Linked DNA regions of Allochromatium vinosum DSM 180. Each later gene encodes a partner of the first gene's protein in a complex. Links are inferred from orthologs where the notes say so. Each region holds a gene or a part of one and is shown on either strand. Other genes may lie near its edges. The genes, in order: dsbD and ALVIN_RS01840.

Region 1 (8,178 bases):
CAGGCCCGACTCTGGGCAGGAGCATCATTCAACGACTATCGAGGAATCCGTGATGGATGTCTTGGAACGCATCGGCGAGCAGGTCAGGAGCAATCCGGTCGTGATCTACATGAAGGGCACGCCGCAGTTTCCGCAGTGCGGTTTCTCCATGCGCGCCGCGCAGGCCCTTCAGCAGTGCGAAGTGCCCTTTGCCTATGTCAACGTCCTGCAAGACCCCGAGATCTTCGAGCATCTGCCGCGCTTTGCCGACTGGCCGACCTTTCCGCAGATCTACATCGACGGTGAGCTGGTGGGCGGCTGTGACATCACGCTCGAACTGCACGCCAGCGGCGAGCTGAAGACGATGATGGAGCAGGCCGTCGCCAAGGCCGACGACGCCTGAGCGACCGTGCTCAAGCCGGCCCCTGGTCCGACCCTGCCACCACCTCGGAATTGCGTTCCCAGTAGCGCTCGGGATCGAGTTCGCGCCAGCGATTGACGACCGCGCAGAACAGCCGCGCGGTCTGCTCGGCGTCATAGGCCGCTGAGTGCGCCTCGCTGTGCTTCCAGTGCAGTCCCGCCGCCCTGGATGCCTTGGCGAGCACGGTCTGACCGAACATCAGTCCGCCGAGCGTGACGGTATCGAAGACGCTGAAGGCATGGAAGGGATTGCGCTTGTAGCCGGTGCGCTCGACGGCGGCCTTGATGAATCCCAGGTCGAAGTGCGCATTGTGTCCGACCAGGATGGCGCGGTTGCAGCCGGTCGACTTCACCGCCTTGCGGATCGGGGTGAGGATGCGTTCGAGTGCATCGTGCTCCGAGATCGCATCACGGAAAGGGTGATGGGGATCGATGCCGTTGAAGGCCAGCGCGCGCGGGTCGAGTTCCGAGCCGACGAAGGGCAGCACGTGGCAGGCGAGCGTCGGCGCGGGTTCGAGCAGACCGTCGGACCGCTGGCGGATGATGACGGCCGCGACCTCCAGCAGGGCGTGGCGCTGGGCATCGAAGCCGGCGGTCTCGACGTCTACCACTACGGGCAGGAAGCCGCGAAAGCGCCGGGCGATGCCGTTGGGGATGTGTTCCTGTTCTCTCATCGCCACAGCATAAGTGCGCGCGCGACGAATGCCAATGCTCTCGGTAGCGGTGAGTCTCCGACACCGCTTCGCGCTGTGGTAGGATTCGGCCAGTCATTGAGGAAATTCGCCAGGTATATGGGTATGGTGATGGGTCGATCATGGACGCGCGCACTGGCTTGGCTGGTGGCGCCAACGCTTTTGCTGGGGTGCGCCTCCAAGCCCGATCGCGAGCTTGATCCGCGCGATCCGCTGGAGCCTTTAAACCGGGCCACCTTCCGCTTCAACATGAATTTCGACAAGGCGCTCGTACAGCCGATCGCCAGGGGTTATCAGAAGGTGACGCCCGAGCCGGTCGATCGCGGCATCACCAACTTCTTCGACAACCTCGCCGATGTCACCTCGGCGGTGAACAACGTCCTGCAGTTCAAGATGTCGCGCGCGGGCAGTGATGTCGGGCGCGTCTTCATCAACTCCACCGTCGGCGTGCTGGGCTTCGTCGACGTGGCCACCAACGTCGGCCTGCCGAGCTACAAGGAAGACTTCGGGCAGACGCTGGGCTACTGGGGCCTGGAGTCGGGCGCCTATCTGGTAACGCCCTTCCTCGGACCGAGTTCCATGCGCGATGCCATCGGTATGGGGGGCGACATCGTCATGGACCCGCTGGTCAATCTCAAGAAGCATCAGGTGCACTGGGGACTGGTCGGGGTACGGGTGATCGACCGGCGCGCGGACCTTCTGACGGCGACCGAGATCGTCGAGGAGGCCTCCATCGATCCCTACAGCTTCGTTCGCGACGCCTATCTCCAGCGTCGTCAGAGTCTGGTCTACGACGGCAATCCGCCGACCGATACCTCACAACCCGATTTCTGGGACGAAGTCGAGTTCTGATCGCCCGACCCATCGGCATCCGGGCGCCGGAGCGCGCGCTCGCTGCCGATGGATGTCCTGCACGGGCAAGCCGTCTACACTGTTGATAGCTCGGCGGGATCTCGGATCGGCGGTGATCCCCTCCATCCGTCGACGTGCCTCAGTATTGGTCACGGTTCCCGATGCAGATCCTCGGTTCACCGGCGGCGCTCTCCTACTCGATCGTTTCCGAGTCCTCTTGGGAGCGGACGCTGCCGGTCGTGCCTCCGCCGGCCGTCACCAGGGCCGATACCGAGGCGCTGACCGAGCGCCCGGTGACGCGAGCCGAGCGCACCGAGGAGTCTTCTCAGCATCGACGTCCCTATAGCGCCCCGGTCAGGGTTATGGCCGGCGATGGGTATGGGCGGCGCGCCATGGCGGCCTATGAGGCCACGCAACGCCTGGAACAGCGCGACGATCTGCGGTCCTTCCAGGGTATCGACGCATACGCCTGATCGCTGAGTCCGGTGGATCAATACCGCGCCCGGAGGATGCTCCAGTCCGCCCCCTTGTGTTCGAGCAGCAGTTCGATGATCCCGGCCTGCGTCACCAGATGCGACTGCCGGTCGAGATAGCTGACCTGGAACACGGCCATGAGGGCGCAGCGCTGACTGTCGGCGATGGGCTGAACCTGAATCTGCTCGAAGCCGATGCGCCGCGCCGAAGTGGTGCGGAACCATTCGGCGTAGGTCTGGCGAATGGCGAACCAGGTGGCCAGCTCGTTCTCCTTGGCCAGCGGGCTGTAGAGCGCCATGAGCGTATCGAGCGCGCCATTCTGATAGGCGCTCTGGAAACGGCTCAGGATCTCGGCGGCGGTCTGGCAGCGGGTGGCGAGCGGTGCACTGGCGGTCGAGACGGCTGGAGCCGTGCTCAGTGTCAGGGGCATCTCGGGTAGTGCCGGCGGCCTGGGCGGCTCGGGCGTGGCCGCTGCCGGAATGTCGGCGTGCGGAGCGAGCGATGTCATGGGGTCGGGCCGGGGCGCACTCAGGGACGGGGCCGCCGGCAGATCCGTCGCCCCGGTGATCGCCGGAATCGCCGTATCCGTTTTTGGCGCCGGTTCCGGCTTGGGTTCCGATGCTGCTTGAGCGGGCTTGTCCGGAGCCCATCTCTCATGATCCGAGACCTCGGGTACGACGCTCGACTCCAGGTCGGGCGGGGCGTTTCCGCGGGAGGCGACGACCGGCACCTCGCTTGGTGAGTCATCCGGCGCGGGCGTCGGTGGAATGATGGCCGGCCGTGGCGCCGCCTCTGGGACCGGCTCGGTCGCGATGATCTCTGGTGGCTGTGGCTCCGGCTCGTCAGGTGTCGGTTCGTCCGCGAGAACGGGTGTCGGCTCGACACCGAGCGGATGGTGAATGATCCGGGGAGCCAGCCGGGGCGGCTCCTGCGGCCAGAGCGCGACCGTGAGTATCAGGGCGCAGACGATGGCGGCCGTGCTCAGCATTCGCTTCTGGAGCGGTGTGAGTGCCAACCAGCGGTCGTGCGTCCAGACCCAGGCCGGCGCGATCGCGTCTCTGAGTGCGGGCGGGAACCAGGCCGGCGGCAGGCGCCAGCTGGATGGCTTTACGGCGTCTCGATGTCCCGGCTCCTGGCGGGTGCCGGCGCGTGTCGTGCCGGTCTCGCCGCGCTGGAAGGCGGCGAAGGCGCGGTTGATCTGTTCGGTGCGACGGGTCGCCCAAGCGGTACGCTCGGGATGCCGGTCCGGGTGATAGACCTGCATCAGCCGGCGATAGCGCAGCTTGGCGTGCGCGGCGGCGGTGCCGGGCGCAAACCCCAGGGTGGCGGGCGAGGGAGGCGCCTCGTCGGGGAAGAACTGCCGGTCGAGCAGACGGTAGGCGCTCGCGCCGGCTTGATCGCGCGCGAGCCGCTGCCGCCCGATGGCCCGCTCCAGCTCGGCCACGCGCGGATTGTCCGGATTGTTCAGCCAGACGAGCAGGGCGTCGAGATGCAGCTCCAGTGCCGGGGTCGGTCGTCCGCCGGCAAGTGCTTTGGCGATCTGGTGTGTCCAGGACAGGCTCATGGATCGGGCTGGGAGTGTGACGAGAATGGAACCTGCGGCTCTTCGTCGTGGAGGACGAGGAGGCGTGTTTTGTTAGGCTTCATCGAGACAGGATCGGGGCAGGCTGACCGATCGCGTGAGACGAGGTGGATCATGACCGGGGAGACACGTCGCTTCCTTCGCCATCCATCCGACGTACCCATCCGCTATTCATTGCGCGAGGTGATCGCCGACGAGCGCGATTATCTGCGCAACATCGGCGAGGGTGGACTCTGTTTCAGCTCGCGTCTGGCCATCCAGCCCGGAACGGGCATCCATATCCAGATCCCGATCGTCGATCCGGTGTTCGAGGTCGATGGCATCGTCGCCTGGTGCCATCAGCACGGAGCGGTCTTCGAGGTCGGGGTGCGCTTCGAGGGCATCGAGGATCGTTACGGGGTACGGATGGTCGAGCAGGTCTGTCATATCGAGCACTATCGTCACGAGATCCTGGCATGCGAGGGACGCTCACTGAGCAGCGAGGAAGCGGCGCGGGAATGGATCCAGAAATACGCCGATCGCTTCCCCGGCGGCGGCTGATCCCCGGTCGGGCTGGAGTCGGCTCAGTCGTCGCGGCGGAACTCACCCTCGATCACCCGCACCCGTGTCTCGGTCCGGACCTCGCCGGGCGCTTGTGTGTTTACGGGCTGGATCCGGATATAACGCTCGATCAGCCGTCGGCGCAGCGGTGGGATCAGCAGCAGGAAGCCCAGGCTGTCGGTCAGGAAGCCCGGCAGGATCAGGAAGAGTCCGGCGGCCAGGATGAGCGCCCCGTCCATCAGCTCGATGGCCGGCACCTCACCCCGATCGAGCAGTTCGCGCACCCGCATCAGCACGCCGAAGCCCTGATAGCGGACCAGCCAGGCGCCGATGACGGCCGTCAGGATCGAGAGCAGGATGGTCGGCAGGGCCCCGATCTCGGAGCCGACCTGGATCAGAAAATAGATTTCGGTCAGCGGCAGACCGACGAAGAGCAGGATGAGCAGCGGCACGATGGCATTCTCCATTGGATGAAGGGGGCGTCGGAGACGGCCGGATGGAATCTATCGCGGCCGGCGCGGTCAGAAGCCGGCGTTCGTCAGACCCCCGACGGTTTGCGGAAACCTTACCCTGTCGGCGAGATCAAGTCCAAACGAGATCGAGTTCCAACCATGTCGACCCACTGTCGTTTGATCCTCTGCACCTGTCCCGACGGGGACACGGCGCGGCGTCTGGCCGAATCCCTGGTCGGGGAGCGGCTGGCCGCCTGTGTCAATCTGCTTCCCGGCCTGACCTCGGTCTATCGTTGGGAGGGGCGCATCCAGCACGATTCCGAAGTGCTGCTGTTGATCAAGACCGTCGAGGCGCGTGTCGAGCCGCTCGCTGAGCGGTTGCGTCAGTTGCATCCCTACGAGGTACCGGAGATCATCGCCCTCCCCATCGTCTCGGGAGCGAGCGACTATCTGAATTGGGTGAGCGAATGCGTGAACACCGTGGAGCAGGGCTCGTGAAACGACCGTGGTTTTTAGCTTGGGCTTGGCTGTGGCTGATGGTCGCCGTGGGCGGTACCCAGGCGCTGGCCGATGACTTCCTGACCCAGGAGCAAGCCTTTCCGGTCAGCGCCGAGGTGGCCGGGCCGGAAGCCGTCCGCGTCATCTGGGACACCGCCGATGGGTACTATCTCTATCGCAGCAAAATCAGGTTCGACTCCGAGACGCCTGGCATCACACTCGGCAACGCTGTGCTGCCCGAGGCCGAGATCAAGCAGGATGAGTTCTTCGGCGAGGTCGAGACCTATCACGGACGGCTCATGGTCGATCTGCCCATCACGCGCACACCCGACTCCGGCAGTCATCTGACACTGCGCGTCGGCTCGCAGGGCTGCGCCGATGCCGGATTCTGCTATCCGCCGCATCGCGAAACCTTCACGCTCCAATTGCCGCCGATCCTGCCCGTCGCGGCACAGGCCTCACCCGAGGCCAAACCGAGCCGTCTGGCTACCTTGCTGTCGTCCACCGCGACCAGTCAGGGGCTGGCCGGCACGGACGAGATCCCGGCGGTCGAGCACGCCTTCCGCTTCCAGTCCGAGGTCGTCGCGCCGGATCTGGTGCAGCTCACCTGGGACATCGCGCCCGGAACCTATCTCTATGCCGATCTGGTCGAACTCGCGCTCTTCGAGTCGCCCGAGGTTGCGCTCGGTGCCGTCGAACGTCCGGCGGGGACGCTCAAGCATGATTCGGTGCTGCCCGACGGCTCGATCGGCGATGTCCGGATCTATCAGGGCCGGCTCGATCTGACCGTGCCGCTCAGACGCGCCGCGACGGCACCGACCGACGTGACCCTGGTCGTCAAATATCAGGGTTGCGCCGAAATCGGAATCTGCTATCCGCCGCAGACTCAGCGGCTTGCGCTGAATCTGCCCGAAGCGCCGGCGGCGATCGCCGATGCCTCGGTGATGGCGGCGCTGGAGAAGGCCTCGCCGGCCAATGGTCCGAGCGAGAGCGCCCCGCCGGTCTCCGAGCAGGATCGCATCGCCGCCGTGCTCGCGGGCGAAGGGCTGTGGGTGATCATCGCCGTCTTCTTCGGCTTTGGGCTGCTGCTGGCCTTCACGCCCTGCGTCTTCCCGATGATCCCGATCCTCTCGGGCATCATCGCCGGACAGGGCGCGGGGCTGACCACGCGCAAGGCGTTCGTGCTCTCGCTGGTCTATGTGCTGGCGATGGCCCTGACCTATACGGTCATCGGCGTGCTGGCCGGGCTGTTCGGAGCCAATCTCCAGGCGGTGTTCCAGAATCCCTGGATTCTGACCGCCTTCGCCCTGGTGTTCGTGGGGCTGGCGCTGTCCATGTTCGGTTTCTATGAACTGCAACTGCCCTCCGGTCTGCAAACCAAGCTCGCCGAACTCAGCAACCGTCAGGAGGGCGGCACCCTGATCGGCGTGGCCATCATGGGTCTGCTCTCGGCGCTGATCGTCGGACCCTGTGTGGCGCCGCCGCTGTTCGGAGCGCTGATCTACATCAGCCAGACCGGCGACGCCCTGCTCGGCGGGCTGGCGCTGTTCGCGCTCAGTCTCGGCATGGGCGCGCCGCTGATCGTCATCGGCACCTCGGCCGGTCGCTATCTGCCGCGCGCCGGAGTCTGGATGGACGCGGTCAAGGCGGTGTTCGGCGTGGCGCTGCTGGGCGTGGCCATCCTGATGCTCGAACGCATTCTGCCTCCGGCGGTTGCCATGCTGCTCTGGGCGCTGCTACTGATCTGCTCGGCGGTCTATATGGGCGCGCTCACTCAGCTCCAGCCGGGCGCGAGCGGCTGGACCAAGCTGTGGAAAGGCTTGGGTCTGGCGCTGCTGATCTATGGGTCGCTCATGCTGGTCGGCGCGGCGGCCGGTGGGCGTGATACGCTCCAGCCGTTGCGGGGTCTACTGCCGACGGGCAGCGTCGCCAGTAGCGCCGAGCACGTCGTTTTCAAGCGCATCAAATCGGTGGCCGATCTGGAGCGCGAACTGGCACAGGCCCAGTCGAACGGCCAACCCGTGCTGCTCGACTTCTATGCCGACTGGTGCGTGTCCTGCAAGGAGATGGAGCGCTACACCTTCAGCGACCCGACCGTGATCGCCGAGATGAGCCGCTTCGTCCGGCTCCAGGCCGATGTCACGGCCAACGATGACGAGGATCGCGCCCTGATCCAGGGTCGCTTTGGCCTGCCCGGTCCGCCGGCGATCCTGTTCTTCGATCGCACCGGCCAGGAACTCGCCAACTATCGTCTGGTGGGCTTCAAGCCTGCCGAGCCGTTCGCCGCGCATCTGCGCCAGGTCGCGCCATGAAAGCCCTGAAAGTCATCCTCGTCACCGCGCTCGCCGGCGGCATCAGTATCGGCACGGCCATCATCGGTCAGCGCTGGGTCGAGTTCGAGAACGCCGACAGCGGTAGAGACACTGAACGCTTCGAGCTCCAGGCCGAGTCGCTCCAGACCCTGCCCGACTTTCGCCTGACCGACCTCGAGGGGCGTGAGGTCGCCAGCAATGCCTGGGCTGGCAAGGTGCTGGTGCTCAACTTCTGGGCGACCTGGTGTCCACCCTGTCTGTCCGAGATCCCGCGTTTCGTCGAGATCCAGGAACGGTTGCGCGAATCCGGCGTACAGTTCGTCGGTATCGCGGTCGATCAGGTCGAGGACGTGCGAGCCTTCGTCGCCGAGCAGCCG
Region 2 (8,110 bases), 1.8 Mb from region 1 along the record:
AGCCAGGAGCGCGGGCGCACGCTGATCGCCGCCGAACGGGCCGATCTGCTCGACTATCTGGCCCGGCTCGCCAAGCAAGGCCGCAACCCGCGCTCCAGTGCACGCCTGCTGTCCTGTCTGCGCCAGTTCTATCAGCATCTGCGCCGGCGCGGTCTGATCGAGGCCGATCCCAGCGCCCGCGTCGAGGCGCCCAAGCTTGGGCGCCCGCTACCCAAGAGTCTGAGCGAAGCCGATGTCGAAGCCCTGCTCAACGCACCGGATACCGAAGACGCGCGCGGCCATCGCGACCGCACTATGCTGGAGGTGCTCTATGCCAGCGGTCTGCGCGTGAGCGAACTGGTGAACCTCACCCCCAGTCAGGTCAGCCTGACCCAGGGCGTGGTGCGCATCCTCGGCAAGGGCGGCAAGGAGCGTCTGGTGCCGCTCGGCGAGGACGCCTGCAACTGGCTGCGCGACTATGTGCGTGGTCCCCGGTTCGACATCCTCGGCGGCCGGGCCAGCGACTTCCTGTTCCCGACCCGCCGCAGTGACTGCATGACGCGCCAGGCGTTCTGGCAGCTCATCAAGCGCTATGCCATTCTGGCCGGGGTCGCCAAACCGCTCTCGCCTCACACCCTGCGCCACGCCTTCGCCACCCATCTGCTCAATCATGGCGCCGATCTGCGCGTGGTGCAGATGCTGCTCGGCCACAGCGATCTCTCGACCACCCAGATCTACACGCATGTGGCGCGCGAGCGGCTCAAGCAGCTCCATGCCCGTCATCATCCGCGCGGCTGACGTGATCGCGTGCGCCAGAGTCGTGTCGAATGGGTTAAGATTCGGGGCATTCTTCACGCAACAGCATTGTCGAGAGTCTGTACATCCATGCCTTCCTTCGACGTCGTCTCCGAGATCGATCTGCAAGAGGTGCGCAACGCGGTCGATCAGTCCAACCGCGAGATCGGCACCCGCTTCGATTTCAAGGGCGTCAACGCCAGTTTCGAGCTGAGCGACGACAAGATCCTGCTCACCGGCGAGCAGGAGTTCCACCTCCAGCAGATGATGGATATCCTGCGCCAGAAACTGGTCAAACGCGGGATCGACCTGGCGAGCCTCGACCCCGGCGAACCCGTGACCAACCTGAGCAGTGCGCGTCAGGAGGTCAAGCTCAAGCAGGGCGTCGACTCCGACACCGCCAAGACCCTGGTCAAGGCCATCAAGGCGAGCAAGGCCAAGGTGCAGGCCCAGATCCAGGGCGATCAGCTCCGCGTCACCGGCAAGAAGCGCGACGATCTCCAGGAGGTCATTGCACTGCTGCGTGGCGGTGACTGGGGGCTGCCCTTACAGTTCAACAACTTCCGCGACTAGGGTTTCGACGCCATGAACAGACTGACTCAACGCCTCCTGATCGCCGCCGCCCTGGTCCTGTCCAGCGGCCTGGCGCTCGCCGCGCCCGAGCAGAAGATCCGTGAGGCACTCAAGGAGATCGCTCCCGATCTCGAGATCAGCAACATCCAGCCCTCGCCGATCAAGGGACTCTACGAGGTCATGGCCGGCACCGATCTGATGTATATCACCGCCGATGGCCGTCACTTCATCAGCGGTCACATCGTCGATCTCAAGACGCGCGAGGATCTCACCGAGCCGCGTCTGTCCGAGGCGCGCAAGCGGCTGATCGACCGTATCGGCGAGAACGACATGGTCGTCTTCGGCGACAAGGATGCCAAGCACACCATCACCGTCTTCACCGACATCGAGTGCGGCTACTGCCGCAAGCTGCACAGCCAGATCGCCGACTACGAGAAGGAAGGCATCCGGGTGCGTTACCTGTTCTTCCCGCGTGCCGGCAAGGGCAGTCCGGCCTTCGACGAGGCCGTCTCGGTCTGGTGCGCCGGTGACGCTGAGGCCCGTCGCACGGCCATGACCAAGGCGAAGGCCGGTGAGCCGGTCGCCTCCAAGACCTGTGACAATCCGGTCGAGGAGCACATGGCACTCGGTGCCGATCTCGGATTGCGTGGTACGCCGGCCATCCTCACCGACACCGGCGAACTCATCCCCGGCTATGTCGAGCCCAAGCGTCTGGCTGCTCAGCTCAACAGCCAGTCCGGTGGCTGAGCGCCCCGCCAGCCCGAGCGCGCCGTGATGGATGCCAATCCCATCAGTGCCTTCGAACTGGACTTCGCTTGGTGCACCGATCAGGGACGGGTGCGCCAGCGCAACGAGGACGCCGTGGTCGTGTGTCCCGAGTTCGGTCTGATCGTGGTCGCCGATGGTGTCGGCGGGGCCTCGGCCGGTCATGTCGCCAGCCGTCTGGCGACCGGGACCATCGCCGAGCGCTTCGGCCGGCGCGTCGGCGCCAGCGCCAATGCCGAGAAGGCGCGGCTCTATCTCCAGGCCGCCGTCGAGGAGGCCAACATCACCATCCTGCGCCATGCCAAGGAGCATCCCGAGTGCGCGGGAATGGGCACGACCGTGGTCGTCGGTGCGGTCGGGCAGGACTGGCTGGCCTTCGCCCATGTCGGTGATTCACGTCTCTACCGGCTGCGCGGCGAGGAGCTGGTCCAGCTCTCGCGCGACCATTCGTTCATCCAGGAGGTCGTGGATCAGGGCTTCTTCAACACGCGCGAGGATGCGCGGCGCTATGGCATCGGAGAGAACATCCTGACCCGCGCCCTGGGGTCGACGCCCAGCGTGGCGGTGTCGTCCGATGTGATCGCGATCGACAGCGGCGATCTCTTCCTGTTCTGCACCGATGGACTGAGTGGTCTGGTGCCGGACGACTGGCTGAAGCAGATCCTGAGTTCGATCGGGGACGACGCACTCGAATCGGCGGCCGATGCCCTGGTGCGGCTGGCCAACGAGCGCGGCGGAAACGACAACATCACGCTCGCTCTGCTGCGTGTCGGAGAGCGGGTGGCGGTCTGAGGCCGGAATGTTCGACCGACCGACCCGGCTGTTCATCGTTCTCGGCGGTTTCTTCGTCTGTAATGCTCTGATCGCCGAGTTCCTGGGGGTGAAGATCTTCGCCCTCGAAGCGACCCTGGGACTGGCGCCACTCGACTGGAATCTGTTCGGTCAATCCGGCTCTTTGAGCTTCACCGCCGGCGTGCTGCTGTGGCCGGTGGTGTTCATCATGACCGACATCATCAACGAGTACTACGGCCGGCGCGGCGTGCGGCTGCTCTCCTATCTGACGGTCGGGCTCATCCTCTATGCCTTCGCTTTCGCCTATCTGTCGATCGGGCTTTCGCCGGCCGACTGGTGGGTCGGTATCCAGTCCGGGCAGGGCGTGCCGGACATGCAGGCGGCCTTCAGCGCCATCTTCGGTCAGGGCATGTGGATCATCGTCGGCTCGGTGGTCGCCTTCCTCATCGGCCAGATCGTCGATGTCACTGTCTTCCATCGCATCCGGCGGCTGACCGGCGGGCGCCATGTCTGGGCGCGCGCGACCGGCTCGACCCTGATCTCGCAGTTCATCGACAGCTTTGTGGTGCTCTATGTCGCCTTCGTGCTCGGGCCGCAGCAATGGCCGATGGAGCTGTTCCTCGCGGTGGGCACGGTGAACTATGTCTACAAGTTCGTCGTCGCCATCGTGCTCACGCCCCTGATCTATCTCGGGCGTGCGCTGATCGATCGCTATCTGGGTGATGAACTCTCCGGAACGCTTCGCGAACGCGCGGCGGCGGCTGAAGGGTTGGCCTGGTAGTGGGCCTCCAGTTCGGGGTGCAGGCCGTGGGCGAGTGGAAAAAGGCGAGTCGCGGTGTCCTGCCGAAGCACTTGGGGCAGCGGCCCAGGGTAGCGAACGTGATAACCGCTGGTCGGCAGCGTGGCTTCGATGGCGGTTTAGAAAGCGGCTTCACGGGGTCAGCTCCCGAGTAACCCGATTTCTGTTTCGTGGTTGCTTGCAGCCGACTGCGGTGCGTCTTCACCTAGCACGACCGGTTTGCCACCTTGCCAGATCACAGCGTACTGACCTAGCCGCCGCTTTCTTTCCAGTGCCTTGTCCACGGCTTGGCTGAGTGCACCCAGTAGCCGGCGACCTTCCTCCGATGGCATGGTTTTACGATGAATGTTCATGATTGTGACTCCTTGAGCAGACGCTGAAAATGATCCTCGTGCAGGATGTCTCGGTTTTCCGCTTGCTGTTCGAAGACCAGCATCGGGTGTTCTCCAGCGTTCATGAAACAGGTGCAGCGGTCCACGCGGTGACTGAAGTCGTTGAGTAGGTGGCGCAGGCCGCGTGGAAAGCGCCGTTTGATATCGACCTCTGGAATATCATGTCCGCCGTGGGCCACACGTTCGGCGACTCGCAGCTTCGACATTTCCACGCTGGGTAGGGCCAGGTAGATGATTTCCACCCACCAACCCTCCCGCCGTAAGCGTTCGACCGTGCGTAGATGGGTTCGTCCCGCCAGGGTTGTTTCGAAGGCGAAATCTTTGCGGTCCGTTATGCAGACTTCGATTTCGCGCAGAAAAATCCGGCTGGCGGCCAGCAACTCGCGTTCGGGTGCGAGCGGTTAAAGTCCGGCGGCGATTAGATCGGCGTTGATGAAGCGGGAGCAGCCGGCAACCTGGGGCAGGTAGTCCAGAGCGAAGGTGGTCTTACCCGCGCCATTAGGGCCGGCGACGATCCAGCACTTGGGCGTCGTCATGTCCGCATCGCCTCCAGCGGAATATGGCCGTTGACGGAGGCGGTCATGAGGGTGACGCGGTGTTCTTTGACAAAGGATATGGAATCGCAAACCGCTTTCAACCTAACGCCATCCCGCTCGTCAGGTAGCGAAGCGAGAAGGTCGATGGCGTTCACTCCATTCATATGCCCCCCATTCGCCGATCCCATTCACCGCACAGCTTGCGGAACGAGCGACTGCGCTCGAACGCCTGCTGCAAATCCATGCGCGCAGTGAAAGCCGGCTGGTCGGTAGGTGTCACCTCCCGCAACAGCGCGTCGTGGCGCTTGAGCACGGCGCAGCATGTTCAATGGTAACATCACGAGCTCATGCTCATACTGCAGTGGACGATAGGGACCGCATGGCAGGTCGGCCACCGACCAGATGAAGTAGGCGAGTTGATGGAAGCTGGCGCTCATGGAGGCATCCGGGCAGAATTTCACATGTCTTGTCGATCAGGCGCAGTCTAGCAGGCCGCGATCGGTGCAGTCAGTGTGCCGGCGGCGTGTCTTGCGCACGCTGTCCGTGAGACAGGCCGCGAATCGGTGCGCGATCCCAGCGCCTTCGACCCGTCTGGACTAAGCTTCCATCAAGGCAATGATTTTTTGACGGAGGAACCGAGATGATCACCGGAATCGTCGGCCAAGCCGGTTGGATGGGGATGCAGCGGGGTATGGATGGGTTGAGTCAGAACGCCAGCGAGATCGCGGGCGCCGGCGTCAAGCCGCTGGAAGGCACCACGGTGCGCGACATCAGTGAGCCGCTGATCGATCAGACCGAGAACCTGCGTCAGGTCGAAGCCTCGGCCAAGGTGCTCCAATCCTCGACCGACGCCTTCGATCATCTGATCGATATCCTCGCCTGATCGATCACCCGCTCGTAGAACTTCAGCAGGCGGTCGGCCAGCACCGGGGCTGACCAGTCGTGTGCGTGTTCGACCGCCTCGCGCGCCAAGCGCTTGCGCAGCGTCGGATCCTTCAGCAGCCGCACCGCCTTGCCGGCAAAGTCCACCTCGTCTTCCTCGGCGATGAGCGCGCCCTGCCCCTCGCCCAGCACTTCCTTGGTGCCCATGACCGCCGTCGAGACCACGGGCACGCCGAGCGCCATGGCCTCCAGCAACACCAGTCCCTGGGTCTCGGTGCGTGAGGCGAAGAGAAAGGCCGTACCGGCCCGATAACAGTCCTCCAGACTGCCGTCGCGATTCAGATAGCCCAGAAAGCGCGTGTTGTCGGCCAGCCCCAGTTGTTCGGCCAGACGCTCCAGATCGCGCTGCGCCGGTCCCTCACCGGCGATCACCAGCAGCACGTCCGGCACCTCGGCCTTGATCCGGACCAGTGCGCGCAGGATGAATTCGATGTTCTTCTCGAAGGCGAGCCGGCTCACCAGCACCAGCACCGGACGCTCGGGCGGGATGTCATGACGCGCCCGGAAGCGCTGACCGTCGCCCTGGCTGAACTGATCCAGATCGATCCCGGTGGGGATGACCTCCGCCGCAGTCTGGATCCCATAGTCCCGGAGCACGTCGAGCATCGCCTGGGAGGGCACCACGAGCGCATCGACACCGTTGCATTGGCTGGTCGAGAAATGGCGCGCGGCACCATGCATCCAGCGCGCCGGTACCCAGGGGACATAGTGATGCAGATACTGCTCGAAGAAGGTGTGATAGCTCTCGACCACGGGCAGTTCGAGCCGCTTGGCCAGCCCCAGGCCGGAATAGTGGGCGATGAAGGGCGTCTGGATGTGGAGCAGATCGAATCCGCGCCCTTTGAGTGTATCCGTCAGGCGGCGGATCTTGAATGGCTGGAGGATGCGATCCTCGGGGTCGATCGGCAGATAGCGCGAGGGGATGCGGATGATCTCGAACGACTCGTTCGCGCTTGCATCATAGTCACTCGAACCATAATCGGGCGCGATCAACGTGACTTCGTGCCCCTTGGCGCCGAATTCACGCGCGAAGGTCTGGATCGACGTCGAGACGCCGGTCACGCGGGGAAAATAGACATCCGAGATCATCAAGACGCGCATGGATCATTGCCCGAAACCGAAAAATCCGGCGATCATACCTGATAAATCGTCTTCATCGCTTCCAACCTTTCAGGAGCCAGTCATGGTAGATCGGTCACATCTCGTTCGGTTCATACGCACGGCAGGTCTGGTTTGGATCCTCGGGTGGCCGGCCCTCGCCGGCGCGCAGGGGCAGCAGACCGTCGTGCCCGCGCTCTGGGGGCAGGGAGTCAAGAGCTGCGCGGACTATCTCGCCAGTCGACCGGGACCGGGCGCGCCGGCCGGGATCGCCGGTGAGGAGTATCGACTCTACCGCCAGTGGCTGGCGGGCCTGGTCACGGGTCTGAACCTGGCCGTGGGTCGCGACGTGCTTGCGGGCAGTGAACTGGAGGCGGCCATGCTGCGCATCGGCTCGCTCTGCGAGAAGCAGCCTCAGGAGGATTTTTTCAATACCAGTCTGCGCCTGATCCGCTCGCTCGGACAGTTGCAGAGCGCTCCAGGCCAGGCAAAGCCGTAGAGATCCGGGTTGACAGCGCGGTCTCGCCGGATGCGCGCTGTCACGTAATCGTCATCTTGTCTTCATACAATGGGAACCAGCCGTGACGACAATAGCGCCCCGTGCGATTTCGTCCACTTTCAGGAGATTCCCAGCGCATGAACAAGACTCTGATCGCCGCGGCCGTGACTCTGGCCGCAACCACGCTCTCGACCCAGGCCATGGCCCGCGACACCATCAACATCGTCGGTTCCTCGACCGTGTTCCCGTTCTCGACCGCCGTGGCCGAGACCTTCGGTCGCACCACGAGTTTCAATACCCCCAAGGTCGAGTCCACCGGCACCGGCGGCGGCATGAAGCTGTTCTGCGGCGGCGTCGGCGTCGATCATCCCGACATCACCAACGCCTCGCGTGCCATGAAGACCAGCGAGTTCGAAGCCTGCCAGGAAGCCGGCGTCAAGGAGATCACCGAGGTCAAGATCGGCTATGACGGCATCGCCATCGCCAACTCCAAGACGTCCGGTGCCTGGGATCTGAGCCTCAAGGACGTCTATCTGGCGCTGGCCAAGGATGTTCCGGACGGCAAGGGCGGCTTCATGGCCAACCCCTACAAGACCTGGAAGGACGTCAACGCCGATCTGCCCGAAGTCAAGATCGAAGTCCTGGGGCCGCCGCCCACCTCAGGCACCCGTGACGCCTTCGTCGAGCTGGCCATGGAGGGGGGCTGCGACAGCATCCCCGAGATCAAGGAACTCAAGAAGACCGACAAGGACAAGCACAAGGCCGTCTGCCACGGCATCCGTGAAGACGGCGCCTATATCGAGGCCGGCGAGAACGACAACCTGATCGTGCAGAAGCTGGTGGCCAATCCGAGCGCGCTCGGCATCTTCGGCTACAGCTTCCTGGATCAGAACGCCGACAAGGTCCAGGGTGCCAAGATCGATGGCGTCGATCCGACCTA

The links.
Region 2: the proteins of dsbD (region 1) and ALVIN_RS01840 are in contact, whole or in part, in a crystal structure (PDB 1JZD), measured with the Escherichia coli proteins. The link is inferred for Allochromatium vinosum DSM 180 from one-to-one orthologs.

What each region holds. Positions count from the first base shown.
Region 1 is NC_013851.1:2,185,955-2,194,132, reverse strand. The notes cover bases 5,163-8,164. They hold dsbD (protein-disulfide reductase DsbD), read left to right. Parts: upstream 5,163-5,527; coding sequence 5,528-7,801; downstream 7,802-8,164. Other genes in these bases: ALVIN_RS09495 (TlpA family protein disulfide reductase), read left to right, coding at 7,798-8,164; cutA (divalent-cation tolerance protein CutA), read left to right, coding at 5,163-5,489. Also shown: grxD (Grx4 family monothiol glutaredoxin), read left to right, coding at 53-382; rnt (ribonuclease T), read right to left, coding at 393-1,073; ALVIN_RS09530 (MlaA family lipoprotein), read left to right, coding at 1,197-1,943; ALVIN_RS09525 (hypothetical protein), read left to right, coding at 2,105-2,416; ALVIN_RS09520 (J domain-containing protein), read right to left, coding at 2,434-3,981; ALVIN_RS09515 (PilZ domain-containing protein), read left to right, coding at 4,114-4,539; ALVIN_RS09510 (FxsA family protein), read right to left, coding at 4,563-4,991; more of cutA, read left to right, coding at 5,151-5,162; more of ALVIN_RS09495, read left to right, coding at 8,165-8,178. UniProt on the Escherichia coli protein: Required to facilitate the formation of correct disulfide bonds in some periplasmic proteins and for the assembly of the periplasmic c-type cytochromes.
Region 2 is NC_013851.1:432,929-441,038, forward strand. The notes cover bases 293-3,226. They hold ALVIN_RS01840 (DsbC family protein), read left to right. Parts: upstream 293-1,359; coding sequence 1,360-2,094; downstream 2,095-3,226. Other genes in these bases: xerD (site-specific tyrosine recombinase XerD), read left to right, coding at 293-777; ALVIN_RS01835 (YajQ family cyclic di-GMP-binding protein), read left to right, coding at 865-1,347; ALVIN_RS01845 (PP2C family protein-serine/threonine phosphatase), read left to right, coding at 2,122-2,904; ALVIN_RS01850 (queuosine precursor transporter), read left to right, coding at 2,912-3,226. Also shown: more of xerD, read left to right, coding at 1-292; more of ALVIN_RS01850, read left to right, coding at 3,227-3,685; ALVIN_RS16855 (hypothetical protein), read right to left, coding at 3,844-4,056; ALVIN_RS01855 (hypothetical protein), read right to left, coding at 4,053-4,475; ALVIN_RS18135 (hypothetical protein), read right to left, coding at 4,497-4,631; ALVIN_RS01860 (hypothetical protein), read left to right, coding at 5,272-5,514; ALVIN_RS01865 (glycosyltransferase), read right to left, coding at 5,490-6,674; ALVIN_RS01870 (hypothetical protein), read left to right, coding at 6,757-7,170; ALVIN_RS01875 (PstS family phosphate ABC transporter substrate-binding protein), read left to right, coding at 7,308-8,110. UniProt on the Escherichia coli protein: Acts as a disulfide isomerase, interacting with incorrectly folded proteins to correct non-native disulfide bonds.